DNA from 3 places in the Nonomuraea sp. 10N515B genome. Region 2 is predicted to be linked to each of the others. Evidence: predicted binding sites of a transcription regulator. Region 2 holds the regulator's gene; each other region holds the start of a gene.
What was found. Region 2 encodes HrcA, which represses chaperone genes, less so after heat shock. Its sites were predicted from a motif close to TTGGCACTCTCNNNNNGAGAGTGCCAA; they were not measured.
Positions count from the first base shown of each region.

Region 1: a site for HrcA is predicted at 1,826-1,852, ahead of groES (co-chaperone GroES). Genes of this name have one in related genera too.
Region 3: a site for HrcA is predicted at 5,406-5,432, ahead of groL (chaperonin GroEL). Genes of this name have one in related genera too.

Region 1 is NZ_JBQQBQ010000015.1:138,291-148,472, forward strand. Features, by position in the region: gene groL (chaperonin GroEL) at 1-1,352, opposite strand, end outside; gene groES (co-chaperone GroES) at 1,425-1,736, opposite strand; gene ACTWQA_RS24305 (NAD-dependent epimerase/dehydratase family protein) at 1,918-2,775, opposite strand; gene ACTWQA_RS24310 (MarR family winged helix-turn-helix transcriptional regulator) at 2,865-3,365, shown strand; gene ACTWQA_RS24315 (class I SAM-dependent methyltransferase) at 3,434-4,591, shown strand; gene ACTWQA_RS24320 (hypothetical protein) at 4,787-6,709, shown strand; gene tsaD (tRNA (adenosine(37)-N6)-threonylcarbamoyltransferase complex transferase subunit TsaD) at 6,748-7,779, opposite strand; gene rimI (ribosomal protein S18-alanine N-acetyltransferase) at 7,772-8,203, opposite strand; gene tsaB (tRNA (adenosine(37)-N6)-threonylcarbamoyltransferase complex dimerization subunit type 1 TsaB) at 8,215-8,859, opposite strand; gene ACTWQA_RS24340 (class F sortase) at 8,958-9,497, opposite strand; gene ACTWQA_RS24345 (hypothetical protein) at 9,502-10,182, opposite strand, start outside.
Region 2 is NZ_JBQQBQ010000001.1:315,414-325,595, forward strand. Features, by position in the region: gene ybeY (rRNA maturation RNase YbeY) at 1-166, opposite strand, end outside; partial or broken gene ACTWQA_RS01395 (PhoH family protein) at 163-498, opposite strand; partial or broken gene ACTWQA_RS01400 (LAGLIDADG family homing endonuclease) at 754-1,587, opposite strand; partial or broken gene ACTWQA_RS01405 (PhoH family protein) at 1,570-2,280, opposite strand; gene ACTWQA_RS01410 (histidine triad nucleotide-binding protein) at 2,372-2,716, opposite strand; gene ACTWQA_RS01415 (SigE family RNA polymerase sigma factor) at 2,996-3,508, shown strand; gene ACTWQA_RS01420 (hypothetical protein) at 3,505-4,128, shown strand; gene ACTWQA_RS01425 (16S rRNA (uracil(1498)-N(3))-methyltransferase) at 4,296-5,021, opposite strand; gene dnaJ (molecular chaperone DnaJ) at 5,018-6,157, opposite strand; gene hrcA (heat-inducible transcriptional repressor HrcA) at 6,169-7,182, opposite strand; gene ACTWQA_RS01440 (hypothetical protein) at 7,410-7,580, opposite strand; gene ACTWQA_RS01445 (hypothetical protein) at 7,662-8,186, shown strand; gene ACTWQA_RS01450 (DUF3097 domain-containing protein) at 8,204-9,010, shown strand; gene ACTWQA_RS01455 (DUF4870 domain-containing protein) at 9,007-9,795, shown strand; gene hemW (radical SAM family heme chaperone HemW) at 9,792-10,182, opposite strand, start outside.
Region 3 is NZ_JBQQBQ010000067.1:26,895-37,076, reverse strand. Features, by position in the region: gene ACTWQA_RS49575 (DNA repair helicase XPB) at 1-175, shown strand, start outside; gene ACTWQA_RS49570 (hypothetical protein) at 410-745, opposite strand; gene ACTWQA_RS49565 (HelD family protein) at 912-2,987, shown strand; gene ACTWQA_RS49560 (YbhB/YbcL family Raf kinase inhibitor-like protein) at 3,051-3,581, shown strand; gene groL (chaperonin GroEL) at 3,671-5,296, opposite strand; gene ACTWQA_RS49550 (cold-shock protein) at 5,628-5,828, opposite strand; gene ACTWQA_RS49545 (MoaD/ThiS family protein) at 6,072-6,347, opposite strand; gene thrC (threonine synthase) at 6,371-7,606, opposite strand; SAM riboswitch class I at 7,620-7,761, opposite strand; gene ACTWQA_RS49535 (RNA polymerase sigma factor) at 7,841-8,395, opposite strand; gene ACTWQA_RS49530 (alpha,alpha-trehalose-phosphate synthase (UDP-forming)) at 8,427-9,851, shown strand; gene ACTWQA_RS49525 (hypothetical protein) at 9,848-10,182, opposite strand, start outside.

The sequences.
Region 1 (10,182 bases), on a different contig from region 2:
ATCCAGCGGGCCGGCTCGACCAGCGCGCGGCGGACCACGCCGACACCCGTGGCCTCGTCGCCCGACAGACCGAGGTCGCCGAGGTCCTTGGAGACGTGGATGAGCGCGGAGCCACCGCCGGAGACGATGCCCTCCTCGATCGCGGCGCGCGTCGCGGAGATCGCGTCCTCGAGGCGGTGCTTCTTCTCCTTGAGCTCGACCTCGGTGGCGGCGCCGACACGCAGCACGCACACACCGCCGGCGAGCTTGGCCAGACGCTCCTGCAGCTTCTCGCGGTCCCAGTCGGAGTCGGACTGCTCGATGGCGAGCCTGATCTCCTTGACGCGGTCCTCGATGGCCTGCTGGTCACCGGCGCCGTCGACGATGGTCGTGGCGTCCTTGGTGACCACGATGCGGCGGGCCTGGCCGAGCACCTCGAGACCGACGTGCTCCAGCTTGAGGCCGACCTCCTCGCTGACGACCTGGCCGCCGGTGAGGATGGCCATGTCTTGCAGCATCGCCTTGCGGCGGTCGCCGAAGCCGGGGGCCTTGACGCCCACGGAGGTGAACGTGCCGCGGATCTTGTTGGTGACCAGGACGGCCAGGGCCTCGCCCTCGACGTCCTCGGCGACCACGAGCAGCGGCTTCTTCGTCTGCGCGATCTTCTCCAGCAGCGGCAGGAAGTCCGCGATGGAGGAGATCTTGCTCTGGGTGAGCAGGATGTAGGCGTCCTCGAGGACGGACTCCATCCGCTCGGGGTCGGTCACCATGTAGGCCGACAGGTAGCCCTTGTCGAACTGCATGCCCTCGGTGAACTCGAGCTCCATGCCCATGGCGTTGGACTCTTCGACGGTGAGGACACCGTCCTTGCCCACCTTGTCGAACGCCTCGGCGATCAGGTCGCCGATCTGCGCGTCCTGAGCGGAGATCGTGGCGACATTCGCGATCTCCTTCTTGTCCTCGACCGGGCGGGCGCTGGCGAGCAGCTTGTCGCTCATCTCCTTGGCGGCCTTGTCGATGCCGCGCTTGAGCGACAGCGGCGAGGCGCCGGCGGCGACGTTGCGCAGGCCCTCGCGGACCATGGCCTGGGCCAGGACGGTCGCGGTGGTGGTGCCGTCACCCGCGATGTCGTTGGTCTTGGTCGCCACTTCCTTGGCGAGCTGGGCGCCGAGGTTTTCGTAGCGCTCCTCCAGCTCGATCTCACGAGCGATGGTCACACCATCGTTCGTGATCGTCGGCGCACCGAACTTCTTGTCGATGACGACGTTGCGGCCACGCGGGCCGAGGGTTACCTTCACGGCGTCCGCGAGGGCGTTGACGCCGCGCTCAAGCGCGCGGCGGGCGTCCTCGTCGAACTCCAGGATCTTCGCCATTGCTGAAAGTCCTCTCCTAGCGTCGAAAGCCCCGGTCGCCCTGAAGAGCGCCCGGGGCTCGACACATCCGGCTTACTTCTCGATGATCGCGAGAACATCGCGGGCGGAGAGCACGAGGTACTCCTCGCCGCCGTACTTGACCTCGGTGCCGCCGTACTTGCTGTAGAGGACGATGTCGCCCTCCGAGACGTCGAGCGGAATCCGCTTGTCTCCGTCCTCGTCCCAGTTGCCAGGGCCCACCGCGAGGACCTTGCCCTCCTGCGGCTTCTCCTTGGCGGTGTCTGGGATGACCAGACCGGAAGCGGTCGTCTGCTCAGCCTCAAGCGGCTGAACCACGATGCGGTCGCCGAGCGGCTTAACGGGAACCTTAGTGGCGGTCGTCACGATCGGACCTCCCCTTCAGATATGAATGATCTAGAAGAGGCGACCAGCTGGGCCTGCCGTCGCGGGTGTCAGACCTGCCTCGTCGCACGTTGGCACTCTCAAGGTGAGAGTGCCAACAGGAAACATATGCAAGAGGGGCTTGACAGTCAACACGAACGCGTCTGCTCAGAGCGATCAGGCCTCATTCGGCGTACGAACCCCGCGTGAGGTCGGCCACGATGCCGGGCCGGACGGGGCTCCAGCCGAGGGCCTGGCGGGTGCGGGCGGCGCTGACCCGCTGGCTGATCGACAGCGCGTGCGCGAAGCCCTCCCCGAGCGGTTCGGCCGCCTCCTCGAGCGGCCAAGGCTCGGCCGTCTCCTTGACGCCGGCCGACCTGGCCGCCGCCTCGGCCACGGCGGCCACGGGCACGGCCTCCTCGCTGACGGCGTGGTAGACGGTCGCCTCGCCCTTCTCGACCGCGGTCACGATCAGCTCGGCCAGGTCCTCCACGTGCACGAACGTCCACGTCGGCGCCTCGCCGCCGGCTGAGACGTACACGCCGGTCCCGCGCTGGGCGGCCTGGCCGCGCAGCAGCGCCGGGATGCCGGCGCCGCGCCCGTGCACGACGCCGGGGCGCACCACGGAGCCGCCGCCGTCGAGTATGAGCCGCTCCACCTCGTGCCGGTACGCCACGAGCGGAATCGGATTCGCCGGGCTGTCCTCGTCCGCGCCGTCGGTCTCGCCGAGCACCCACACGCCGCTCACATAGACGACCCTCTTGCCCGACCCGGCCAGAGCGGCGATGGTCGCCAGGTCGGTGCCCTGCTCGCCGGTCAACTGGCCCGCGTGCACGATCGCGTCGATGTCGGGGGTGATCGCGGCCTGCAGGGTCAAGGCGTCCGCCAGATCTCCGTGCCGCTCCTCGGCCACGGCCGGCACCCGTTTGGCTCCGCCGGCCGCGGGCCGCACGAACGCCGCCACCTCATGACCCCGCTCGATCAGCCGTTCCACCACGGCCGCGCCGATGTAGCCCGTCGCCCCGGCGACTAGCACCTTCATTGTCCCACCTCAAAAATTTTGACATTGAACATTTCCCCGCAGAAGGTATAGCACGCCGTCAAACATTTCAATGTCGTACGATTACCCGCATGGACGACGCGGTCGACGCGATACTCGGACAGTGGGCGTGCGCCCGGCCCGACGTCGACGTGTCCCCGCTAGGTGTGATCGGCCGGGTGTCGCGGGCGTCGCGGCTGCTGGAGCGGGGGGTCAAGGAGTTTCTGGCCGAGCACGGGCTGGAGGCGTGGGAGTTCGACATGCTGACCACGCTGCTCAGGAGCGGCGATGACGCCACCATGTGCATGAAGGACGTGTCGGCGGCCGCGATGATCAGTCCGGGCGCGCTCACCAACCGTATGGACCGCCTGGTGGAGCGCGGCCTGGTGGAGCGCTGGCCGGCGCCGGGCAACCGCAGGATGACGCTGGTCACGCTGACGGACGAGGGGCGGCGGGTGGCCAACGACCTGCTGGAGCGGCACACGGCCAACGAGGACCACCTGCTGTCCGGGCTCTCCGCCCCCGACCGCGACGCCCTGGCCGGCCTTCTCCGCAAACTCCTCCTCTCCCTCGGCGACACCGCACCCGTGTGACAGGGCCGCGCCCCGAGGTCGCGGGAGCCGTCTCGAGGGGTCTCGAGGGCGCGATAACGTCGTGTGACGTGGACCTCGACGCGTTCAACGAGCTGCTGACGACGCGCGGCCAACGGGCGCTGGCCGAGGCCGGTGAGCTCACCGGCGCCGACCCGGTCGCCGCCGCCACGAAGCTGCGCAAAACGTATGACGCCCCTCTCACCTCGGCCGCCCTGACCCAAGCCGGCCTGCGGGAACGCGCCAAGGCCAAATTCGGCGAGGACGCCCGGGGGATGTACTTCACGCACCACGGCTTGGAGCAGTCCACGCGGGCGGAGGTGGCCGCGCACCGCGCCCGCCGCCTGGCCGGGGCCTCGGTCGTCGACGCCTGCTGCGGCATCGGCGGCGACTTCCTGGCCCTGGCCCGCGCCGGCTGCACGGTGACGGCCGTGGACATCGACCCCCTGACGGTCGCCGTGGCCAGAGCCAACGCCGAGGCGCTTGGGCTGGCCGACCGGGTGACGGTGACCATTGGGGACGCGGCCGCCGTCCGGCCGGAGGATTACGACGTGCTGTTCGCCGACCCGGCACGGCGGACGAGCCGGGGCAGGACGTTCGACCCCCTGACTTACTCGCCGCCCTGGCCCGTGGTGCTCGGCCTGGTCTCCAGGGCCGAGCGGGCCTGCCTCAAGGTCGCACCGGGCATCCCGTACGAGTTCATCCCGGCGCAGGCCGAGGCCGAGTGGGTCTCGTACAAGGGCGAGGTCAAGGAGGCCAGCCTCTGGACCGGGGAGCGGCCGACCCGCCGCGCCACGCTGCTGCCCGGCGGTCACACCCTGACCTCCGCCGACGTCAAGGCCCCGGTCGGCGCGATGGGACGCTACATCTACGAGCCCGACGGCGCCGCCATCAGGGCTCACCTCGTGGGCGAGGTGGCCGAACTGGTCGGCGGCCGCCTGCTCGATCCGCTGGTGGCGTACATCGCGGCCGACGAGCCGGTGGACACCCCATGGGCCGCGAGATACGAAGTCGAGGACATCATGCCGTTCTCGCTGAAAAAGCTACGTGCGGCCCTCCGTGAACGGCAAATTGGAAATGTCACCATCAAAAAGCGCGCCTCCGCCCTCGACATCGAGCGCCTGCGCACAGATCTGCGGCTCAATGGGGAAAAGTCGGCGGTAATCATCTTGACGCGGATCATGGCGCGGCCATATGCCCTCATCTGCGACACCTCCCCACCTGCCTGAACAGGGAAACCGGCCATTCTTGCGTTAACCGCGATCTTTCAATTTCAGCCCTGACGGACCTTGATCGAAAGGCTAAGGTGGGCGGGCGGGAGTTCTCCCCGAATGCGGTTACCCGCGTTCTCGCCTTTTCATCTGCAAACCGGACCTACCCCACCGCTGCGCGGCAGACCGTCGGCGACGCGAAGGAGCCTTTCGGTGGACAATTCCAATCACACCACCCTTCTTCTTCAGGCAGGAGGCCACTCCCCCATCTCCGAGAGGATGCGCGACCTGCTCCAGCGCGCCGCCCAGGATCACGTTTACGAGCAACGCACGCAGGGCGCCGTGCTCGACGAGATCCGCCAGCGGCTCGAGGGCATGGAGTGGCTGCTTCGCGAGGTACGCGAGCGCGAGCTGGGCGGTCTGAGCGGCACCTTGGAGTCGGTCAACGGGCGGCTGGAGGACATCACCATCAAGCCGCCGATGTGGGCGGAGGGCTTGGCCCAGCACGTGGAGGCGGTGCGCGACCACGTCGACACCGTCGACGAGCGCGTGGGCCAGCGCCTGCAGTCCGTGCTCGACACCACCGATGGCATCACCAAGGGCATGTCCGATTTCGCCACACTGCTGGCCGGCCTCAACGCCAGCATGGAAGCCGCCGCCAGCCGCTTCACCAGACTCGACAAGTCGGTGGCCGAGCTCGTCACCCGGACCGACCGGGTGGAGTCGGCGGTCGGCGCGCTGTCCGAGGACGTCAACGATCGGCTGGCCGGCGCGGCCGAGCAATTGGCCGGCAAGGTAGACGCGGCCGAGCAGCGCCTGACGACCCGCCTGGAGGCGACCGGCGAGCACTTGATCTCCCGGCTGGACGAGACCGACCAGAGCCTCACCCTCAGGCTCGACGACACCCACCACCGCCTGACCACCAAACTGGACGAGGCCGACCGCCGCCTCACCACCAAGCTCGACGAGACCGACGAGCGGCTCACGGCCCGGCTGGAGGAGAGCCATCGGCACCTGTCCGCCCGGCTCGAGGAGGCGGACCAGCAGCTGTCCGGTCGGCTCGACGCGGCGGACGAGCGGCTGTCCGGCCGGCTCGACGCGGCGGACGAGCGGCTCACCACACGCCTCAAGGAGGCCGACGCGCAGCTCAACGACCGCCTGACCGACGTCGAGCAGCGCCTCACCACCCGGCTCGACGAGACCGACCAGCACCTGGCCGTGCAGCTCGGCGAGAGCGAGCAGCGCCTGACGGCCAGGCTCGACGGCGTGGACTCCAGGCTCGATCGGGTCGAGGGAAGGTTGCACGGGCTCGACACCAAGCTCACGGGGTTCGACACCAAGCTCACGGGGCTCGACACCCGGCTCACCGGGTTCGACGGCCGGCTGGAGTCCGCCGACGAGTGCCTGGCCGACATCGACGCCAGGCTCGACGGCCTCGACGGCAGGATGGGCGGCGTCGACAAGCGGCTCGGGGGCATGGACGGCCGGCTCGGCGCGGTGGACGAGCGGCTGGGCACCATGGACGGCCACCTGGGCAGGCACGATGACCGTTTCGACAGGCTCGACGTACGCATCGACACCCGCTTCACGGCGCTGGACGAGCGTGTGGCCGCCACCGACCAGCGCCTGGGCGAGACCGCCACGCGCAACGAGGGCCGCTTCAACCGGCTCGACAGCCAGATGGACGCCATGGACGAGCGGCTCGGCGAGGCCGAGGAGCACCTGAGCGACCGCTTCGACGCGATCGACGGCCACCTCGGCGGGCTCGACACCCGCTTCAACGGCCTCGCCACCCACATGAACGGCCTGGCCACCCGCGCCGAGCAGGCCGGCGCTCATCTGGAGGCGGTGGACGACCGCATCGAGGCCGTCCACGAGCGTGTGGGGCGGCTCCCCGCGGCCCTGGGCTCCGAGCTCCAGTCGCAGGCAGGCGAGCAGGCCGCACGCCTGGCCGCGGCCGCCGACACGCTGACCGACCTCGTCAGGTCCCGTCCCGACCGCGACGAGCTGGCCCAGACGGTCACCGGCATCGTCGAGCCCGCGGCCACCGACCTCACCAAGCGCCTGAGCGCCCTGGAGGAGACGATGCTGGTCCTGGCCGAGGCGCTGCTGCGCCCCAGCAGGTCCAAGGACTGAGTGCTGGTCTGTGCTCGCGCGCCCTGGGCGTGCGGGCGTCAGACGTGGACCGTGGTGATCGGCAGGGAGGAGTCGGCCGGGATCTCCAGACTCGACGGCGCGACACCGGCCGCGACCAGGTCAGAGCCCAGCGCCGCGACCATGGCCCCGTTGTCGGTGCACAGCCCGGGACGGGGCACCCGCAGCCGCACCCCGGCCGCGTCGCACCGCTCCTGGGCCAGCGCCCGCAGCCGGGAGTTGGCCGCCACGCCGCCCCCGATCAGCAGGTCCGCCACGTCGTACTTCCGGCACGCCTGCAGCGCCTTGCGGGTCAGCACGTCCACCACGGCCTCTTGGAAGGAGGCGGCCACGTCCGGCACGTGGATGGACGCGCCCGCCCTTTCGCGGGCCTCGATCCAGCGAGCCACGGCCGTCTTGAGCCCGGAGAAGGAGAAGTCGAGCGTGCCGTCGTCGATCTTGCCGCGAGGGAAGGCGATCGCCGTGCCGGAGCCCTCGCGGGCGGCCCGGTCGATGTGCGGGCCGCCGGGGAACGGCAGCCCCAGCACCCGCGCCACCTTGTCGAACGCCTCCCCGGCCGCGTCGTCCACGGTGGAACCGAGCGAGATCACGTCCTCGGCCACGTCAGGCACGAGCAGCAGCGACGAATGACCGCCGGAGACCAGCATGGCGATGCACGGCTTGGGCAGCGGGCCGTGCTCCAGCTGGTCGACGGCGACATGGGCGGCCAGGTGGTTGACGCCGTAGAGCGGGACGCCGAGGCCGAGCGCGTAGGATTTGGCCGCCGCGACCCCGACCAGCAGCGCGCCCGCCAGCCCAGGACCGGCCGTGACGGCGATGGCGTCGAGGTCGGTGAGCTTGAGCCCGGATGCGGCCAGCGCGGCCTCCACGGTCGGCGTCATGGCCTCCAGATGGGCGCGGGAGGCGACCTCGGGCACCACGCCGCCGAACCTGGCGTGCTCCTCCATGCTGGAGGCAATGGTGTTGGCCAGCAGCGTGTGGCCCCTGACGATGCCGATGCCGGTCTCGTCACAGGACGTCTCGATGCCCAGGACCAGTGGTTCGTCAGCCATCCAGGTTCCTTCTCATCATGATCGCGTCGGTGCCGTCGTCGTAGTAGCGGCGGCGGGTGCCGATCTCCTCGAAACCGAAATGCCGGTAGACGGCCTGTGCGCGCGGGTTGTCGGCGCGTACTTCGAGGAAGATCTCCCGCGCTCCCCTGCGGCGCGCCTCGGCCAGCAGCTCGGTCAGCATCGCGCTGCCGATGCCGGTGCCCTGGTGCTTCTCCAGCACCGCGATGGTCTGCACGTCGGCCTGGTCGGCCGCGGCGGCGAGCCCGGCGTAGGCGACGATCTCGTCATCGACCAGCGCCACCACGTAGTGGCGCGAGCGCGGCATGTCGGCCAGCTCGCCGCGCATCATGCTCTCGCTCCACGCGTCGAGGGGGAAAGTGGCCCGCTCGATCTCCATGACCGCCGGCAGATCGGCCTCGGTCATCGGCCGGAGCTTCACGCCGTCACCCTCTTGGGCGCCCCTGGCACCACGGCGTCGGGCCGGCGTAGGTAGATCGGGCGGGGCGGGTCGAGCGGAGTGCCCTCCGCGAGCCGCTCGGCCGCGAGTGAAGCCAGAGCGCCGGCGTAGGGGTAAAGAGGAGCGTCGCTCTGCCCGAAAACATCGGGATATAGGTCTGCACCGGCCCCCACGACCGGCAACCCGTCGACCGGCACCTGCGCGGGCCGGTCCACGAAGGGACCGTCGAGCCTGGTGCGCATGTCCGCATAACGCGCCCAGAAGACCTCTTTGCGCCGCGCGTCGGTGGCCACCAGGAACGGCTCGGTGAGGCCGCCGCCGTACGCGACCGCGTCAAGCGTGCAGATGCCGTACGCGGGCACGCCCAGCGTCGTGGACAGCCCCTGCGCGGTCATCAGCCCGACGCGCAGCCCGGTGTAAGGACCGGGGCCGCTGCCCGCCACGATGGCGGTCACGTCGCGCAGCGCCGCCCCCGCCTCGCCCAGCACCCGCTCGATGGTGGGCACGAGCAACTCGCCGTGACGCCGGGCGTCGATCGTCGTGGACTCGGCGAGCACCCGCTCGCCGTCGTGAAGCGCGGCGGTGACGGCGGGCGTCGCGGTATCAAAAGCCAGGACCAGCACGACTGTTTAGCCTACCTGCAGGGCGGCTCTCACCCGGCCGTATCGTCAGGACCAGCCGGTACGCCGCCGCAGCCAATCGAGCGCGGGAGGCGGGTGGCTCATACCTGCGAAGCGTAGACGATGATGTTGTCCAGGTATTCGCCCTTGGCGTAGTCGAACTTGCCGCCGCAGGTCACCAGCTTGAGCCCGTCCTCGACGTACACGCGTCTGATCGGGAAGCTGTCCTTGTGCACCTGCTCGATCGAGTCGACCTTGTACGTCACGGTCTTGCCGTCGCTGCGCTCGACCTTCACGGTCTCGCCCTTGCGTAACTGCCTGAGCTTGTAGAACACGGCCGGCGCGGTCTTGGTGTCCACGTGGCCGATGATCACCGAGGCGCCCTTCTCGCCGGGCACCGCGCTGCCCGAGTACCAGCCGGCCAGCTTGGGCTTCTCGTATGGAGGCAGCTCGACGTCGCCGTTCTTCTCCAGGCCGAGCTTCATCAGCTGGGCCTCGACGTCGATGGAAGGGATGTCGATGCTCTCGGGTACGACGTTCGCGACGGGAGTGGAGTCGGTCTGCTGCATGCCCCTGCCGAACGCGAACAGCAGCAGGCCCGTCACGGCCCCGGCGAGCACCACCCGTCCTGGGCGGGCCATCGTGTTATGCCCGGTTACGCCGCTTGACCGCGAAGGCGATGCCGCCGGCCAGGGCCAGGGCGATCAGCACGCCCGCAGGGCCGAGCGGGATCGAGGACTCGTCACTGACGTCCTGCGCGTACGTGCCGCCGCCGCCGGCCCTGGGCGCCTTGGTCGGCACGTTGGTCGGCAGCGCCTCGCCCGAGACGACCCGCAGCCGGGCCGTGCCCATGTCGTTGGTGCCGTCACACTTGACGTTGACGGTGTACGTGCCGCGTCTGACCGTTCCCCCGACCTGCGCCGAGCCGCGCACCCAGGGTGAGCCGCCGGCGGCGCCGGTCGGTGTGGGGGAGCTCCCGCCCGAGGGCACCGGGTCGAGCGTGGCGCCGCTGACGAACGCCGTGGACGTGGCGGTGCCGGTGTGCGCGGGACCACCGCTCGGGAGCGGGCAGTTGGCCAGGATCCACACCGTCGAGGTCTGGCCGGCCGTGACACGGTCGGGGTTGAGCTGGACCTGGATGGTGGGCCGGGTGACGCTCGGTTGCGGGCTGGCCGACGTCGGGGTGGCTGTGGGGGTCCCACCCGGGGTGGTGGCCGTGCCGGTGGCTGTGGGTGTCGGTGTGGCTGTGGGGGTGGTTTCGGCCGAGGCCGTGCAGCCGGTCGTCAGACCGACCATGACGATGGCTCCCGCGTACGCGACTCGCCT
Region 2 (10,182 bases):
CCATCCACTTCTCGTGCAGCTCGGTCATGGCGCCCTCGTCGACCACCACGATGGACAGCTCGGCGAGCGGGTTGATGCCCATCTCGCCGAGCACGTGAGCGGCCAGCGCCACGAGGCCCTCCTCGTCGACCCCGACGCCGGACTCATTGTTGATCTCGATGCTCACGGTCGCCGCTTCCCCCGATGCTGGAACTGCTTCGGCTCCTGAGCGGCCACCGTGGCGTCGTAGCGCCCATAGGCGTCCACGATCTCGCTCACCAGCTTGTGACGGACCACGTCGGCGCTGGTCAGCCGGGAGAAGTGGATGTCGTTGATGCCGTCCAGGATCTCCTGGACCACCCGCAGCCCGCTCACCGTGCCCGAAGGCAGGTCCACCTGCGTCACGTCACCCGTGACCACGATCTTGGAGTTGAAGCCGAGCCGGGTGAGGAACATCTTCATCTGCTCGGCCGAGGAGTTCTGCGCCTCGTCCAGGATGATGAACGCGTCGTTGAGCGTGTTGTGGGTCAGGAGGAAGTCTTCAGTGACGTAGAGGGAATCCTCTGCTGCCACCTGGATGCATACGCACTCCGCCGTACCACGCGGCTCGATACGGTCCACGTAGCGCATGGGGCGACCGCCGCCGTACGCTTTGTAGCTCTCTGCCTTTCGCGACAACCGGAACGGCTCGATGCCCTCCGGAAGCCGGATGTCGAGGACGTACGCATCGTGGCGGTAGTGCACTGGCCGTCCCTGCGCAAAGCCCGGTTTGCGACCTTTCGGAGGACGCTCGCGCCAATACACCACGCCCCCCAGCGACTGCACGAGGAAGACCACGTTGTCACGTAGCCGAGGCGAGACCGACGTGTACTGGATCCTGGCACTGCGCTCATGCTGCACGACTGGACCACCGTCCGCATCGAGCAGCCCTTGCAGAACCGCGAGCCTGACCTCCGGCGTGTTGTAGAGGTAGACGTCAGGCACGAACTTCGTCGGCGATTTGCAGCCTGTCAGTCCCAGCGTGCGCACGGCTGCCTTGACAAGGTGCGGGCTCATGCCGCTCTCTCCGGGCTGCAGCACACGGTTGAGGACGTAGTTCGGCCCGTTACGCCATCTCGCCTTCACTCCGGGCAAGGCGCTGTCAAGCGCATCAACGAGCTCTGGATCATTGGTCGTGAAACTCGGAGTGCCCACTCCCGTGATGGATCCGTCCCCCAAGAGCAAGCCGAGCGCATAGGGGTCTATCGGGACCGACTGCTCCGGGAAGCGGACCGGCGCGCTCAGCAGCGGCAACTCCCACTTGCGGTAGTGAGCTGTCCGCAGGTCGCCGATCATCTCCTTCGTCTCCAGCACCCGCCACGGCTTTCCCCGATTGGCGTCGTCACGGGTGCGGACAGTCCAGAGGTGGTCTTCGGAGGCGAGCACCGAAGCACCGTCCTGGCTGTAGAGCCGATAGATCTTCTTCTCGCCCTGCGGATAGACGCCCAGCACGGGAGTCGGCTCACCGTTCGACCCGATGACGAGGTCGCCGACCTCTAGCTCCCCGATAGAGCGGAAACCGTCCGGAGTGAGCACGCCTGTCCCATTTGGGAGCGCTCTTCCCCGCATGTACGCGAGCGGCGCGACCTCGATCGTGCCGTTGGCCATCAGCTTGGGGATCGAGTCAGGGTCGAGCATGTCGTGCAGGGCGTCGTAGAGCGGCCGCAGGTAGGGGTCGATCTTCTCGTAGAGCGTGCCGGGCAGGAATCCCAGCCGCTCCCCCGCCTCGACGGCGGGGCGGGTGAGGATGATCCGGTTGACCCGCTTCTCCTGCAGAGCCCGCACGGCCTTGGCCATGGCGAGATAGGTCTTGCCGGTGCCGGCCGGGCCGATGCCGAAGACGACCGTGTGCTTGTCGATCGCGTCGACGTAGCGCTTCTGGTTGACGGTCTTCGGCCTGATCGTGCGCCCGCGCGAGGACAGGATGTCGAGGGAGAGCACTTCGGCGGGGCGGTCGGAGGTCATGCGGAGCATGGCGATGCTGCGCTCGACCGCATCGGGGGTGAGCTCGCCGCCGCTGCGCAGCACCTCGACGAGCTCCTCGAAGAGCCGCACCACGGTGCCGCTCTCGTCGGGGCTGCCGGTGACGGTGATCTCGTTGCCCCGTACGTGGATGTCGGCCCTGAAGGCGCCCTCGATGACGCGTAGCAGCTCATCACGGGAGCCGAGGAGGCTGACCATCGGGTATTCGTCCGGAATCAGCACCTTGGCTTGTGTGCGCGAGGGAGGTGCCGTGCGTCGGGATTCGTGTAGTTCGGACATGGGCAGGCCAGCGGCCTGATGCCTCCCGGTCTCTTTCGGTGTGCTTCTCCGCCCATCGTATCCGGGGCCCGGCGGATTGCTCTCCTCAATATCACCCTGGAGGCCAGGTGAGGTCGCGCCCGCCCAGGACGTGGGCGTGCACGTGGAAAACGGTCTGGCCGGCGCCCGGGCCGGTGTTGAAGACGACCCGGTAACCGGTGTCGGCCACACCTTCCTGCACGGCCACCGCGTGGGCGGTCTTCAGTACGTCGTCGGCCAGCCCGTCGTCCGCGTCGGCCAGCACCGCCGCGTTGGCGTGGTGTCCCTTCGGGATCACCAGCACGTGCGTGGGAGCCTGCGGATTGACGTCGCGGAACGCCAGAGTCCTGCCGCTTTCATAGACGATCTCGGCCGGGATCTCCTTGGCGACGATTTTGCAGAAGAGACACTCGTTCACAGCAGCACCCTATCGAGACCCCTCCCGTTAGCGAGTCCGTTGCGAATCGGTAATCGTCGGTGTCGTGCGTGAGAAGATCCGCGCGGTTAGGGTGTGTGTGCGACACTTCAGAACAAAAGACGATTCAGGGTCGGGCGAGCGCCACCTGGCGAGGACACGACTGGCGTAATGCACCCTAAGGAACCGGGGAAACCTCAAGAACCGGAAGAGCGTAAACCCTCTGGGAAGGCCACGCGTCCCACTGATGTGACCACCGAAACCCTTCTGGCCGACAGGTCGATGGGGGCGGTGCCAGTCGGGTGGGATGCCGACATGGCCGTTACCGCGCTGTACAGTGCGCATTTTCGGTCATTGGTGCGTCTGGCTGTGTTGCTCGTGCGCGACATAGCAACCGCTGAGGAGGTCGTGCAGGATGCGTTCGTCGCCATCCATGGCGCCTGGCGTAGGCTGCGTGACCCCGACAAAGCACTCGCCTACCTCCGTCAATCCGTCGTCAACCGGTCCCGTTCCGTGCTGCGTCACCGCGCGGTCGTCGAGAAGTACGCTCCCAAGGGCCTGCCGGACGCCCCGAGCGCCGAGAACGGCGCGATCGGCGAGCTGGAACGCTCCGCCGTCATCGAGGCGTTACGTGCCCTGCCGACCCGACAGAGAGAAGCACTGGTCCTGCGGTATTACGGTGATCTGTCCGAAGCTGAGATAGCCCACGCCATGGGCATCAGCAAGGGCGCGGTCAAGAGCCACACCGCACGTGGCATGGCCGCTTTGCGATCCGTCCTGGAGAAAATGTCATGACCCAGCCCCCCGACGAGCACGGCGACCTCCTTCGCCGTGCGCTCCGCGCGGAGGCGGACGCGGTCGTGCCCTCGCCGGACGGACTGGAGATCATCCGCGCCCGGATCGAGCGGCGCGGCGTACGTAACCTGTTCTGGTGGCGTGCGGGCGCGGCCGCCGCCAGTGCTGTCCTCGTAGCGGGGGCCATCGTGATGGCCGTTCCTGAGCTGCGCTCGCAGATCATCGAACAGCAGAGCGTCCAGCCAGTGGAGAACGAGACCTCCTCCAAGGTCCCGTCCAACTCCTCCACGACCCGCTCCCAGCAGCCGCCGCCCCCGGAGCCGACCGCCGACCGGAACCCGGCCGTGGTTCCCGCGGACACCCCGTCACCGCGACCGGCGAAGACGGCGAACTCGACCAGCAGGCCGTCGAAGAGCCCCCAGCCCACGTCCACGCCGTGCCCCTCCGAGGCCGAGACAGCCGAGGACTGCCCGACGGCCTCCCCCACGCCGACGCCGTCAGACGTGGATCCGACCACGCAGCCGTCGGCGTGCCCGCTGGAGGAGTGCCCGCCCAACGACGCCACCGACGCGCCCACCGAACTGGCCAGCCCGCTCGTGGACGCCTCTCAGACGCCGTGAGACGTCACGAGCCGTGTGAGCGCCCCTGAGACGTCACGAGCCGGCGCCCTGAGACCTCACGAGCCGACTGAGCCGCGAGACGTTACGAGCCGACTGAGCGCCTTGAGATGTTACGAGACGATTGAGCGTCTTGAGGCATAGCGCGTCTTCTGAGCGCTCTGGGGCGCTCACCAGCGTCCGGTACGCGCGAGCAGCACGGCCGCCGCCGCCACCCCCGCCGTGGAGGTCCGCAGAACGGTGGGCCCGAGGAGCACAGGCACGGCCTTGGCCGCCTGGAACCTGGCCAACTCCTCCTCCGAGACGCCCCCTTCCGGCCCCACGACCACCACGATGTCGCCTCCCGCGGGCAACTGCACGCCGGACAGCGGCTCGGCCGCCTCCTCGTGCAACACCAGCCCCAGCGCCGCGCCGGCCAGCAGCGCCTCGACCCGCCCGGTGGAGGCGAGCTCGGTCACCTCGGGCAAATGGAACCTGCGTGCCTGCTTGCCCGCCTCTCGCGCGGTGGAGCGCCACCGGGCGAGCCCTTTGGCGACCTTGTCGCCCTTCCATTGGGTGATGCTGCGCGCGGCCGACCAGGGGACGATCGCGTCCACGCCCGCCTCGGTCATCATCTCGACCGCCAACTCTCCCCGGTCGCCCTTGGGCAGTCCCTGGACGACGACGAGCCGCGGCTGGGGCGCCTCGACCCGGTAGCGGGCCAGCACGTCGAGCCTGAGCGCGTCCTTGAGGACCTCGCGGACGACGCATTCGGCGACCGTACCGGCTCCGTCGGTGAGATCGACGCGCTCGCCGGCCCGCAGGCGGCGCACGGACGCCGCGTGCCGGCCCTCGGGCCCACCGAGCGTCAGCTCGGGTCCGTCGAGCTCCTCCGAGAGGAAGACGGGTACGGTCACCGGCCGTTGAACGCGTCGCGCAGGCGCGAGAAGAAGCCCTGCTGCCCGGGCGCGAACTTGCCGGGCGGCCGCTCCTCGCCCCGCTGCTTGGCCAGCTCCTTCAGCAGGTCCTCCTGCGCGGTGTCGAGCCGGGTCGGGGTCTCGACGTTGACGTGGATCAGCAGGTCGCCTCTGCCGGACTCGTTGAGCCGCTGCACGCCGCGTCCGTACATGGTGATGACCTGGCCGGACTGGGTGCCGGGGCGGACGTCGATCTCCTCGGCGCCGTCGAGCGTCTCGACCACGAGCACGGTGCCGAGCGCGGCGGCCGTCATCGGGATCTGGACGGTGCAGTGGAGGTCGTCACCGCGGCGTTCGAAGATCTCGTGGGCCCGCTCGACGATCTCCAAGAACAGGTCTCCGGGCGGGCCGCCGCCGGGGCCGACCTCGCCCTCGCCGGCGAGCTGGATGTGGGTGCCGTCCTCGACGCCCGCGGGGATGCGGACCTTGATCGTACGGCGGGTGCGCACCCGGCCGTCGCCTGAGCACTCCTGGCAGGGGTGGCGGATGATGGTGCCGAAGCCGCCGCACTGGGGGCATGGCCGCGACGTCATGACCTGGCCCAGGAACGAGCGGGTGACCTGGGAGATCTCGCCGCGCCCGTTGCACATGTCGCAGGTGTCGGGGTGCGTGCCCGGCGCGGCGCCGGCCCCGTGGCAGACCTCGCAGAGCACGGCCGTGTCGACGACCAGCTCGCGGGTGGTGCCGAAGGCCGTCTCGCGCAGGTCGAGCTCGACGCGGATGGTGGCGTTGCGGCCCCGGCGCGCCCGCGAGCGCGGCCCTCGGGTGCCGGCCGCCGAGCCGAAGAAGGCGTCCATGATGTCGCTGAACGGGAAGCCCGCTCCGAAGCCCCCGGCGCCCGCGCCTGCTCCCGCGCCGGCGAAGGGGTCGCCGCCCAGGTCGTACATCTGGCGCTTGTTCGGGTCTGACAGCACCTCATAGGCCTGCGTGATCTCTTTGAACCGCTCCTGGGTCTCAGGGTCGGGGTTCACGTCGGGGTGCAGCTCGCGGGCGAGGCGGCGGTAAGCCTTCTTGATCTCGTCCTGACTGGCGTCACGGCGCACCCCGAGGGTGGCGTAGTAGTCGCTGTTTGCCACTTATCGACCTCTTATGATGCAGCCAAGATCTGGCTGACGTAGCGAGCCACCGCACGCACGGCGCCCATCGTCACGGGATAGTCCATCCTGGTGGGGCCCAGCACACCGAGCCTGGCCAGTTGGTTGTCGCCAGAACCGTATCCGGTCGCGACGACGGATGTGCCGCGTAGGTAAGGGTTTTCCGAACCGATGCGGACGGTGAGCGCAGAGGGGGTGTCCGAGGACGTCTCGCCGAGCAGCCGCATCAGCACGACCTGCTCCTCCAGCGCCTCCAGCACGTCACGCAGGCCCGTGGAGAAGTCAGCGCCGGCGAGGTTGGCCGCGCCGGCGAACACGATCTTCTCGTCGTGCCGCTCCACCAGGGTCTCCAGCAGCACCGACAGGATCGTCGCCACCGCGGGCCGGTCCTCGACGGGCAGGCGCTCCGGCAGGTCGGCGACCAGCTCGGGCACGTTGCTCAGGCCGCAGCCGTCGAGGCAGGCGTTGAGCACCGCGCGCAGGTGCGCGATGCGGGTGTCCTCCACCACCTCGGGCAGCTCGATCACGCGCTGCTCGACGCGGCCGGTGTTGGTGATCAGCACGAGCATGACCCGCCGGTCGTTGAGCGGAACCAGCTCCACGTGCCGGACCGTCGAGCGCGTCAGCGTCGGGTATTGCACGACCGCCACCTGCCTGGTCAGCTGCGCGAGCAGCCGCACGGTGCGGGTGACCACGTCGTCGAGGTCCACCGCGCCCGCGAGGAAGGTCTCGATCGCCCTGCGCTCGGCTCCCGACAGCGGCTTGATCTGCGAGAGCCGGTCGACGAACAGGCGGTATCCCTTGTCCGTCGGCACGCGTCCCGCGCTGGTGTGCGGCTGTGTGATGTAGCCCTCTTCCTCAAGCGCGGCCATGTCGTTCCTGACCGTGGCCGGGGAGACCCTCAGGTTGTGGCGCTCGGCCAGTGCCTTGGAGCCCACCGGTTCGTTGGTGGACACGTAGTCTTCGACAATGGCGCGGAGCACCGCCAATTTCCGATCGTCGAGCACGTGCTCACCTCCTGCCCTCTGCTTTCAGGAACGAAGTGTCTAGCACTCTGTGTTCCCGAGTGCCAAGTGTACGGCTCTCGCCCACAAGGTGCGATAACGCCGACTCCCATCCTGTTGCTAGCGTCTTACAAGCGACAGGGCCCAGACTTGCCGACATGTCGGACAATTCTCAACCTCCGTCGTACGGGCCGCCTCCCGGCCAGGACCCCTACTACGGCCAGCCACCATCACCACAGCCCGGCTACGGACCCCAACCGGGCTCTCAGCCCGGCTACGGCCAGCAGCCCGGCTCCCAGCCCGGTTACGGCCAGCAGCCGCAGTACGGCGCGCCTCCGCCACCACAGCAGCAGTACGGGAGCCCGTCCGCCCAGTACGGCCCGCCGCCTCAGTACGGACAACCTCAGTACGGACAATACGGCCAACAGCCCCAATTCCCCCCACAAATCAATTCCAAAGCCGTAAAGCCCAGCCTGTGGTGGGTGACGGCGGCCTGGGGCGTCGCCGTCATCTGCGGGATCGTCGGCGTCGTCATCTTCGTCGGCGGGGTGCTCAGCAGCGTGACCGGCCTGGCCCCCACCAAGACGTTCTCGTCGGGTGAGAGCATCACCGTGACCGTCGACCCGGCGGACAAGCCGGCCGTCTACGTCGCCACCACCACGCGGATCAACTACGAGTGCCAGATCTCCGGCGGTTCCGGCCAGGCCAAGCTCGCCGAGACCAGCGGCAGCCAGTCGCTCACCGTCGGCAGCGTGACCTGGGAGCAGATCCTCGTGATCAATGCGCCGAGCAAGGGCGACTACCAGCTGACCTGCACCAACCAGGAGACGGCGGACGTCAAGTACGGCGTCGGCAAGCCGGTCACCTCCGCGGCGGGCGGAGTCGCCGGCGGGGCCGCCGCGCTGTTCCTGGTCCCCGGCGCGGGAATCCTCATCGCGATCATCGCCACCATCGTCGTCCTGATGCGCCGTAGCTCTGCGCGCAAGCGCCTTGCGGTCGGCGGGTGATTTGCTACGGTCCCCGTGTGTACGAGGGCGATGTGCTGGCAGGCAATTGGCGGCGGCCGGGCAAGGGCAAGATCCCTAAAGTGGCCGCCGAGCCGGACCTTGTCGTGGAGGACGCCGACAGCGGCTTCTGCGGCGCGGTCGTGGCCTGCGACAAGGAGGCCGTCACGCTGGAGGACCGGTTCGGCAGGCGGCGGTTGTTCCCGCTGGCGCCGGCCGCGTTCCTGCTGGACGGCAAGCCCGTGACCCTCGTACGGCCCACGGCCGCTCCCGCCGGGCCCAGGCGCAGCGCGTCGGGCTCCATCGCCGTGGAGGGGCTGCGGGCACGGGTGGCCAGGGAGAGCCGGATCTACGTGGAAGGCGTGCACGACGCCGCCCTCGTCGAGAAGATCTGGGGCCATGACCTGCGCGTCGAGGGGGTCGTGGTCGAATACCTGGAGGGTGTGGACGATCTGCCTGCCATCGTGGCCGAGTTCGACCCCGGGCTGGGACGCCGGCTGGGGGTGCTGGTCGACCATCTCGTACCCGGCTCCAAGGAGAGCAGGATCGCCGCCCAGATCACCTCGCCGGACGTGCTCGTGGTGGGGCATCCGTTCGTCGACATCTGGCAGGCGGTCAAGCCGTCCGTGCTGCGCATTCCGGCCTGGCCCGACGTGCCGCGCGGCGTGCCGTGGAAGGAAGGCGTGATCGCGGCCCTGGGCTGGCGTATGGAGCCCGCGGACGCGTGGCGGCGCATTCTCGGCGCCGTCTCGACCTTTACCGACCTGGAGCCGGAGTTGCTCGGCCGGGTCGAGGAACTCATCGACTTCGTTACGGAGGCACCATGAGCCAGGATCCGTCGCAACCCCCGCCGCCCGACGACGACGCCACGCGCCGGGTGTCCCCTTCGGACATCCCACAGGACCAGGGCTCGGGCCCGCAACAACCGGGCTATGGGTACGGCGGGCAGCCCGGCTACGGCCAGCAGCCCAGCTCCCAGCCCGGCTATGGTCAACAACCCGGCTCCCAGCCCGGCTACGGCCAGCAGCCGGGGTCCCAGCCAAGCTACGGCCAGCAGCCAGGCTATGGTCAGCAGCCCGGCTATGGTCAGCAGCCCGGCTACGGCCAGCAGCCCTCCTATGGACAGCAGCCGCCGTCCTATGGGCAGCAGCCGCCGCCCGGCTACGGTCAGCCGCAATCCGGCGGTTACGGCCCCCAGCCGGGTTACGGGCAGCCGTCTCAGCAGCCGCCCGGCTATGGCTACGCGCAGGGCCCCGGCGAGCCGTACGTCCCCGGCAGGTTCGGCCCCCGCCCCGGCAGCGACGACACCACGATGGCCATGCTGGCGCACCTGCTCGGCCTGCTCGCCTCCTGGCTCGGCCCGCTGGTCATCTACCTGATGAAGAAGGACGAGTCCCCCTACGTCAGGGACCAGGCGGCCGAGGCGCTCAACTTCCAGATCACGATGTTCATCGGCTATGTCATCTCGGGCATCCTGGTGATCGTCTTCATCGGCGCCCTCCTGCTGCCGGTGGTCTGGATCCTGTCCCTGATCTTCCACATCCAGGCCGCCCTGGCGACGAACAAGGGCCAGAACTACCGCTATCCCTTCGCCATCCGCCTGATCACCTAAACGAGCAGGTCCCTGATGAGGGCGTCGGCCAGCAGGCGCCCTCGCAGCGTGAGCACCATCAGGCCCGCCTTGAACGGCTCGGGCTCGAGCAGCCCGCGCGCCAGCGCGCCGGCCACGGCCGTACGCGCGCCCGGCGCGACCTCGGCGAGCGGGTAGCCGGAGGCCAACCGCAGCTCCAGCATGAGCCGCTCGGCGGCGCGGGCCTCGTCGTCGAGCACTTCGCGGGCGTGCGCGGGCGAGGTGTGCGCGGCCAGCCGCTGGGCGTAGGCGGCCGGGTGCTTGACGTTCCACCAGCGGGTGCCGCCGACGTGGCTGTGCGCGCCCGGACCGGCCGCCCACCAGTCGCCGCCGGTCCAGTAGAGCAGGTTGTGCCGGCACCGCGCCTCG
Region 3 (10,182 bases), on a different contig from region 2:
GCGGCTCGGGCGGGTGCTGCGGCCCAAGGCCGACGGCGGGGGTGCCCGGTTCTACACCGTGGTCAGCAGGGACACGGTGGACCAGGAGTTCGCGGCGCATCGGCAGCGCTTCCTGGCCGAGCAGGGCTACGCCTACTCGATCATCGACGCCGACGACGTGCTCGGCGGCGTGTGACGAATGACCCGGCCGCTCGCCGGAGCGGCCGAGCATTCAGCGTGGTGTCACGTCCACGAGACTCCGCGGGCCGTCGACAAGCGAACCACCCCCCTCACCAGCGTCCTATCACGCCGCCTGCGACATACCCTCATGATCCAGCAAATCCACCTGATATGCCCGATTTTTTCGGTATTCGCAGATTGCTCCACACCAGAGGGTTCTGTCGCGTTCGTTACGTTAACGAGGGCGTGTCTACCGGACCAACATTCCGCCGAGGAACAGCACACCCTCCGCGACGATCCACGCGATCACGGCGGCGCCCATGATCCGCCCGAACGCACGCGGGTCCTGCCTCGCCCCCGGGAGCAGCCACGCGGCGGCCGTGCAGCAGGCGGCGAGCGCGGCGAACAGACTGGACACCGTGGAGACTGTGCCCAGGCGCTGAGAGCAGGTGGACGAGTCCTCGCCGCCCGCGCAGAACGCCTCCAGGCCCCAGCCCGCGAACACCGACAGGCCCCACAGCGCTGCGAGGAGGAAGCTCGCGATCGTGGGGATGATCGGGGAGAACCGGAGCTGAACCCGCGCCACCTCCCATCTCTACCCATCCCACCCTCACGGCAACCGACCCGCACAGCCCGGACGGCCCCCAGTGCCACAGGCCGGTAAATGCGTTGGAAGCCTGCGGCGTGCGCTATTAAACTGGCCGATTCGCTGCCTTAACCACCTCCGCCACCGAACCGGGAGGCACTTTCGCATGCCCGCACACCAGCTGGCCCCAGACATACCCGCCGACGTCCTGGCCGCCGAGCAGGCCCACCTGGCCGAGTCCAGGGCCGCGCTCGCCGCCATGCGGGCCCACGCCCAGTCCCTGTCCGCGGACGCGGCCGGCGACTGGGTGTCGCAGCAGATCCTGCAGTCCCTCCTCGACCAGCGGGTGGCCGCCCTGGCCGACCATCCGGACACGCCGTTGTTCTTTGGCCGGCTCGACCGCGAGGCCCCCGAGCGAAGGAGCTCGCGACGAGAGAGCGACGAAGGAGCCAACGAGGAGCGAAGCGGTCGCGACCATGAGCACGCTGACCTTCCGGGCACGATCTACGTCGGGCGCCGCCACGTGCACGACGGCCACAGCAAGCCTCTGGTCATCGACTGGCGCGCGCCGGTGTCCCGCGCGTTCTACCAGGCCAGTCCCGCCGACCCCATGGGCGTCGTACGCCGGCGCCGCTTCGGCTACCACGGCGGCGCGCTCACCGCGTACGAGGACGAGCCGCTGGGCGACGGCGTGGAGATCGGCCCGTCGAAGATCCTCACCCAGGAGATCGAGCGCCCGCGCACCGGCCCCATGCGCGACATCGTCGCCACGATCCAGCCCGACCAGGACGAGATCGTCCGCGCCGCGCTGGCCCAGACGGTGTGCGTGCAGGGCGCCCCGGGCACCGGAAAGACCGCGGTGGGCCTGCACCGGGCGGCATACCTGCTGTTCACCCACCGCGAGCGGCTCGCCAGGTCGGGCGTGATGATCGTCGGCCCCAACCGGGCTTTCCTGTCCTACATCTCCTCCGTGCTGCCCGCGCTCGGCGAGGTCAAGGTCGACCAGACCACGGTGGCCGGCCTGCTGGGCGACCACACGGCCCCGGAGGACCCGATGGTGGCGGCGGTCAAGGGCGACGCCAGGATGGCGGCGGTGCTCGAACGCGCGCTCTGGCTGCACATCGTGAAGCCGGAGGAGGGCTTGGTCTTCACCAAGGGCGCCTACCGCCACCGGGTGGCCGACTACGAGGTACGCGAGATCGTGGCGTCCCTGCGCGGCACCACCCGCTATCTCCCCGGCCGAGCGGCATTGGCGCAGCGGCTGGCCCACCTGGTCCTGGTCCGTATGGAGCAGCGCGGCGAATCGCCCGACGACCGGGTGCAGGACGCCGTGGCCAGATCGAAGCCGGTCAAACAACTCGTGGACGCGGTCTGGCCGAAATTGACGCCGGAGCAGGTCCTTTATCGCCTGCTCTCGGATCCGGAATTTCTGGCAAAGGCTGCCTCTAAATCCGATTTGTCGCCTGACGAGCAAGAAATGCTTATCTGGCGGAAACCGTACCGGAGCTGGAAGTCCGCCAAATGGTCGGCCGCGGACGCCGCGCTCCTGGACGAGCTGCGCGATCTGATGGAACGCACGCCCTCGATCGGCCACCTGGTGGTCGACGAGGCTCAGGACCTCTCCGAAATGCAGCTGCGGGCGCTCGGCCGCCGCTGCCGCAACGGCTCGGCCACCGTCCTCGGCGATCTGGCCCAGGGCACGACGCCCTGGTCGACGAGCTCCTGGAAGTCCGTGCTCGAGCATCTGGGCCAGCGCGAGGGCGAGGTGACGGAGCTGACGCTCGGCTTCCGTGTGCCGAGGGAGGTCCTCGAGTACGCGGCCCGCCTGCTCCCCTCGATCGCCCCCGACCTGGCCGCCCCGCAGTCCCTGCGCCCCGGCCTGGGTTCGCTCTCCGTACGGCGGGGCGGCTCGGTCGCCGCGGTCGCTGCGGAGGCCCTCGCCGAGGAGGGTTCGATCGGCGTCATCGCCCCCGACACGCTGGTCGGCGAGGTCTCCAGCGCCTTGGCCGAGCTCCCGCACGCCGTGCTCGACCCGGACTCCACCGAGGAGCATCGTCTGCTGGTGGTCCCCGCGACCCTGGCCAAGGGTCTGGAGTACGACCATGTGATCGTCGTCGAGCCCGCGGACATCGTCGCGGCGGAGCCGCGCGGGCTGGCCCGGCTCTACGTGGTCCTGACCCGCGCGGTCACCTCGCTCACGGTCCTGCACGACAAGGCGCTGCCGGCGCAGCTGGCGGCCTGACAGGCGGCGGGCACGGCCACTTCTAGGATGGCGGGCAGGAAGCTCTCTACCAAGGAGGATGCCGTGCCAGCACCGCTGCCACACGAATACCTGCCGTCGGTTCCCGCGCTCGTGGTCGAGAGCGACGACATTCAGGACGGCGAGCGGCTGAGCGACCTGCACGTCTTCAATGACTGGGGCATGCAGGGCCAGAACCTCTCGCCCCAGCTCCGCTGGTCAGGCGCGCCCGCCGAGACCCGCGGCTACGCCGTCACCTGCTACGACCCCGACGCCCCCACGGGCAGCGGGTTCTGGCACTGGGTGCTGTTCGACCTGCCGGCCTCGGCGACCGAGCTGCCCACGGGCGCGGGCACCGCCCCGGACTTCAAGGGACTGCCCGCGGGCGCCGTGCACGCCCGCAACGACTACGGTGCCAAGGAGTATGGCGGGTCGGCCCCGCCGCCCGGCGCCCCGCACCGCTACGTCTTCACCGTCCATGCGCTGGGCGTGGAAAAACTGGGCGTGGACAGCGACGCGAGCCCCGCGGTGGTCGGCTTCAACATCACCGCCAACACCCTGGCCCGCGGCCACATCATTTCCCACTACGGGATCTGACGGAGCACCGGCGCGACGGCGCTGCCAGAAAGCGAAAAGAGCGGCCCGGAAAACCCGGGCCGCTCTTCGTTGCTGCGCGAAGAAAGGACCTAGAAGTCCATGTCGCCGCCGCCCGGCATGGCCGGAGCAGCGGGGGTCTTCTCGGGCTTCTCCGCGATGACGGCCTCGGTGGTGAGGAAGAGCGCCGCGATGGATGCGGCGTTCTGCAGCGCCGAGCGCGTCACCTTGGCCGGGTCGAGGATGCCCGCCTCGAACATGTTGACGTACTCGCCCGTAGCGGCGTTCAGGCCCTCACCCGGGGTGAGGTTGCGAACGCGCTCGACCACGACGCCACCCTCGAGGCCGGCGTTGACCGCGATCTGCTTCAGGGGCTCCTCGAGCGCCTTCTTCACGATCGCGGCGCCCGTGGCCTCGTCGCCGTTGAGCTCGAGCTTGTCGAACGCCTTGGCGCCGGCCTGCAGCAGCGCCACGCCACCGCCGGGGACGATGCCCTCCTCGACGGCCGCCTTGGCGTTGCGCACGGCGTCCTCGATGCGGTGCTTGCGCTCCTTGAGCTCGACCTCGGTGGCCGCGCCGGCCTTGATGACGGCCACGCCGCCGGCCAGCTTGGCGAGGCGCTCCTGGAGCTTCTCGCGGTCGTAGTCGGAGTCGGTGCGCTCGATCTCGGCGCGGATCTCGTTGACCCGGCCGGAGATCTGCTCGGCGTCACCGGCGCCGTCGACGATCGTGGTCTCGTCCTTGGTCACGACGATCTTGCGAGCCCGGCCGAGCAGGTCGAGGGTCGCGTTCTCCAGCTTGAGACCGACCTCCTCGGCGATGACCTGGCCACCGGTCAGGATGGCGATGTCGGCGAGCATGGCCTTGCGGCGGTCGCCGAAGCCCGGGGCCTTGACGGCCACGGAGCGGAACAGACCGCGGATCTTGTTGACGACCAGGGTGGCCAGGGCCTCGCCCTCGACGTCCTCAGCGATGATCAGCAGCGGCTTGCCGGACTGCACGACCTTGTCGAGCAGCGGCAGCAGGTCCTTGTTGGCGGAGACCTTGCTGTTGACGATCAGGATGTACGGGTCCTCGAGCACGGCCTCCATGCGGTCGGAGTCGGTCACGAAGTACATCGACGTCATGCCCTTGTCGAAGCGCATGCCCTCGGTGAGCTCGAGCTCCAGGCCGAAGGTGTTGCTCTCCTCGACGGTGATGACGCCTTCCTTGCCGACCTTGTCCATCGCCTCGGCGATGAGCGCGCCGATCTCGTTGTCGGCGGCGGAGATGGAGGCGGTGGAGGCGATCTGCTCCTTGGTCTCCACATCCTTGGCCAGCTTGGAGAGCTCCTCGCTGACGCGCTCGACGGCGGCCTCGATGCCCTTCTTCAAGGCCATCGGGTTGGCGCCGGCGGCCACGTTGCGCAGGCCCTCGCGCACCAGCGCCTGGGCGAGCACAGTGGCCGTGGTGGTGCCGTCGCCGGCGACGTCGTCAGTCTTCTTGGCGACTTCCTTGACCAGCTCGGCGCCGATCTTCTCCCACGGGTCCTCGAGCTCGATCTCCTTGGCGATGGAGACACCATCGTTGGTGATCGTGGGAGCGCCCCACTTCTTCTCCAGCACGACGTTGCGGCCCTTGGGGCCCAGGGTCACCTTGACGGCGTCGGCGAGCTGGTTCATACCGCGCTCGAGACCGCGCCGGGCGTCCTCGTCAAACGCGATCATCTTGGCTGCCATAAGGCTAGACCTCCCAGATACAGGGTGGCTTGTCCTGGACCGAGCCGACGCCCGCGACGGCATGAGCCTGCATCTCCTTCGGCAGACCCCATCGTCTCGATCCGAGTTGCTGGCACTCTGCTGCACAGAGTGCCAACGAACTGTTTAGCACTCTACCCTGCCGAGTGCAAGCGAACGTCTACCTTCCTGCGGTTCCCGCCCTGGTCAGTCCGTCTGTACGGCGAGCCGCTCACCGTGCGGCTCGCCGTAGGTCGACGAAAGAATGGAGGCCGCCTCGCCCGGACTGCGTTGCCGTGCGATGCCGCCACCGGGTGCATACCAGTGACGAAAATCAGACCGCCCGGACAGACTCCGCCTGCGGCCCCTTCTGGCCCTGCGTGATCTCGAACTCGACGCGCTGGCCCTGTTCGAGTGCTCGGTACCCGTCCATCAGGATCGCTGAGTAATGGACGAATACATCCTTACCACCGTCTACCGCGATGAAGCCGTAGCCCTTGTCCGCGTTGAACCACTTGACGGTGCCCTGCGCCACTTCCGACTCCTCTTACTGGGCTTACAGATCTCGCCCATTCCACCGCGAGACCGTAATCGCCTGACTTAACTGAAAAACAGCCAGACGATCGCCTCGACCATACCTGTGGCACGGGGTTTGGCAACAGAGTCAATCCGCAAACGACGCATTTCTTCGCAGAGTACCTTGTTCAACGTTGAATTAGTCGGGAAAAGGAGAAGGCGCCCACTAGGGGGCGCCTTCCAATGATGTGATCGATCGCACTCAGCCGCCGGCGACCGCCGGGATGATGGAGATCTGAGTGCCCTCAGGGGCGGGAGTGTCGAGCCCCTCGGCGAAACGGACGTCCTCTTCTCCCACGTAAACGTTGACGAAACGCCGAATCTTGCCCGATTCATCAAGAATTCTCGCGCCGATCCCCGGGTAGTCGGAGTCGAGCTTGGCGAGCACGTCACGAAGCGTCGCGCCCTCGCCACTCACTTCCGCGTTCCCCCCGGTGTACGTGCGCAGGATCGTGGGGATCCGCACAGAAACGCTCATGGTTATCTTGCCTTTCCTGGTTGTCAGACAGCCGCGCGGAACGCGTCGAGAGAGGGCCGGATCACGGCGGTGGGCTGGGCGTCGTCGCCGGTGATGGCGTCGAGCGTCTTGAGCCCGTCACCAGTGTTGAGCACCACGGTCTCGGCCTCGGGATCGAGCCGCCCGCTCTCGGCGAGCTTCTTCAGCACGCCCACGGTAACCCCGCCCGCGGTCTCGGCGAAAATGCCCTCCGTCGAGGCCAGAAGCTTGATGGCGGCCACGATCTCGGGGTCCGTGACGTCCTCGACGGCCCCTCCGGTGCGGCGGGCGATGTCGAGCACGTACGGCCCGTCGGCGGGGTTGCCGATGGCCAGCGACTTGGCGATGGTGTCCGGCTTGACCGGCTGGACGACGTCGTGCCCGGCCTTGTACGCGGTGGAGACCGGCGAGCACCCGGCCGCCTGCGCCCCGAAGATCTTGTAGGGCGTGTCCTCGACCAGCCCCAGCGCCACCAGCTCCTTGAAGCCCTTGTCAATCTTCGTGAGCTGCGACCCGGAGGCGATAGGGATGATGATCTGCTCGGGCAACCGCCACCCGAGCTGTTCGGCGATCTCGTACGCGAGCGTCTTGGAGCCCTCGGCGTAGTAGGGCCGCAGGTTGACGTTGACGAACCCCCACTTGTCGCCCAGAGGGTCGCCGATCAGCTCCGAGCAGAACCTGTTGACCTCGTCGTAGGTCCCCTCGATCCCGATCAGCCTCCCGCCGAACACCCGGGCCATGGCGATCTTGGCGGCTTCGAGGTTGGCGGGGATGAACACGCAGGCGTCGAGCCCGGCCCGCGCCGCGGCGGCCGTGACCGCGCCCGCGAGGTTGCCCGTGGAGGAGCAGGAAAGCGTGTGGAAACCGAAGTTACGTGCCGCCTCGACGGCGATGGCCACCACCCGGTCCTTGAAGGAGTGGGTGGGGTTGCCGGAGTCGTCCTTCACGTACAGGGACTTCAGGCCGAGCGCCTGCCCGAGGTTGCCCGCCTTGACCAGCTTGGTCCAGCCGGGGTTCATGTTGGGCTTGGTGGCGACGTCGGCCGGCACGGGCAGCAGGGAGCGGTAGCGCCAGATGTTGGCGGGACCGGACTCGATGTCCGCGCGGGTCACGGCGCCGAATTCGTAGGCCGCTTCGAGCGGCCCGAAACACTCCAGACACGCGAAGCTGGGGCCGAGAGGGTAGCGCGTGCCGCACTCGCGGCAGGACAGAGCGACAGCAGGACCAAAGTCGAGCGACATGAAGCGAGGCCTTCCCTCATCTTCGCCCGCGGCCACCTTGACCGCGAACCGGAATTGGCACCTTGTCCCGGTCGGCCTCGCCCTGTCGCGAGTCACAAGCCGGGAGGGTTGCCGGGGCTTCGCAGGGCCGGTCCCTCCACCCCTCTGGATGAGCAATATGCAGTTGTTGAAAGGGACTCTACCCGCTTAAGTAGGCGGAATTACCATCCGTCTCAGCATTCGAGACGGGCAGTCTCAGCGATAGTCCTCACCGAGCACACCCTGCACGTATTTCCTGGCCTGGTGAATGCGGGATTTGGCGGTGCCCAGCGGGATGCCGAGCTGCTCGGCCACCTCGTTGTAGTCGAGCTGGACGATGTCGCGCAACACCAGCGCCTGCGCCAGGTCGGGCTTGTCGGCCTCCAGCGCCTCCATCGCGTCGAGCAGGTCCAGCCGGGAGCCGGCGATCACGCTCACCCGCCGCACGTCGGGCTTCTGCACGGGCAGTTCCTCCGACGTCTGCTCCGCCGCCCGGCGCTTGAGCGATCGGTAGGTGGTCCGCGCGCAGTTGGCGGTCACGATGTGCAGCCAGGTGCTGAACCTGGCCCGCCCCTCGAAGCGGCCGATGTTGCGGGCCACGGCCAGCAGGGTGTCCTGGGAGGCTTCCTCCGCGTCCTGGTGGTAGGGCAGGATCCGGGCGCAGTGGCGCATCACATCGGGCTCGATCCTGGCCAATAGCTCACCAAGCGCGCGATGATCTCCGGCTGCGGCGGATCGGGCGAGTTCCTCGGTTAGCTCATCAAGCGCCATAGCTGGGATCCTATGATCGAAGGGAGCCATGATGAACAGCGTCCTGGTCGCCTCCAACAGAGGGCCTGTCTCCTTCACCGTCTCCGACGACGGCGAGTTGACCATGAAACGTGGCGGGGGCGGGCTGGTGTCCGGGCTGTCCGGAGTGGCCAAGGAAGACGGCGTCCTGTGGGTTTGCGCGGCGCTGTCCGACGATGACCGCAGCGCCGTCCGGCTGTCTCCCGGCGGCCGGATCGACCAGGCCGGCTACGACACCGGGCCGCTGCGGATGCTGGACATCCCGCCGGCCACCTTCCACCGCGCCTACAACGCCGTGGCCAACTCCACGTTGTGGTTCGTCAACCACCTGCTCTACGACATCCCCAACGCACCCAACTTCGGCACCAGGTTCGGGCGCGAGTGGGAGTCCTACCGCGACTACAACGGCGCGTTCGCGCTGGCCCTTGCCGAGGAGGCCGGGCACGGCGCGCGGGTGATGGTGCAGGACTACCACCTGACGCTGACCCCTGCGATGCTCCGGGCCGAGCGGCCCGACCTGCGCATCGCCCACTTCAGCCACACCCCGTGGGCCCCGCCCGAATACTTCTCCCTGCTGCCCGACGAGGTGGTCGGCGAGGTCCTGGAGGGCATCCTGGGCGCCGATCACGCCGGGTTCCTTACAGGAAGGTGGGCGGGGGCGTTCATGGACTGCTGTGAAGCGCTGCTCGGCGCCGAGGTCGACCGGGTGGCCCACAGCGTCACGCACGAAGGCAGGACGACCAGGGTCGGCGTGCACAGTCTCGGCGTGGACGGCGCGGCGTTGTGGGACCGGGCCTGCGAGCCCGATGTCGAGTCCTACATGACCGCGATCAGGGATCAGGTCGGCGACCGCAAGCTGATCGTCCGCATCGACCGCACCGAGTTGTCGAAGAACATCGTGCGCGGCCTGGTCGCCTATGGCGAGTTCCTGGCCGCGCATCCCGAATGGCACGGGCGTGTGGTGCACCTGGCCTTCGCCTATCCGAGCCGGCACGACCTGCCCGAATACCGCGAATACACCGCCTCGGTGCAACGCAGCGCTCAGGAGATCGAGAACGAGTTCGCCACCGAGGACTGGGACCCGCTGATCCTCAACGTCAACGACGACTACCCGCGTTCGCTGGCCGCCTACCGGATGGCCGACGTGTTGCTGGTCAATCCCATCCGCGACGGGATGAACCTGGTCGCCAAGGAGGGCCCGGTCCTCTCGGACAACTGCGCGCTGGTGCTCTCGCGCGAGGCGGGGGCGGCGGCTGAGCTGGGCCCGTACGCGATCATGGTGAACCCCTACGACATCAGCGGCACGGCCGCCGCCCTGCACGAGGCGCTCATCATGCCCGAGGACGAGCGCAGGCGACGCCGCGACAAGTTGTGCGCGGCGGCCACCGCCCTGCCGCCCCAGAAGTGGCTGGCCGCCCAGCTCGACGCCCTGGCTTAGTTCCAGTCCGCGTACTTGAGCGCGTCGGACAGCCCCGGCGTGTTCCACTGGTCCACGACCAGGATCTTGCTCTTCGGCAGATACCACTCGCGCTGCGTGAAGCGGGCCTTCGTACCGGCGCCTGAGTAGGACACGCAACGAGCCTGCCAGGCGTTGTAGACGGCCTTGTGCCCCTCGCCGACCTGGCGCAGGCCCCGCGTCACCTTCGGGCCGATGATCTCGCCCCACTTCTTGTTGACCGGGCAGGGCTGCACGTCGCTCGCCGTGTAGAAGGGGTTCTTGCCGGTGTAGGGGCCCCAGCCCTCCGCCCCGATCTTGATGTTCTTGGGGC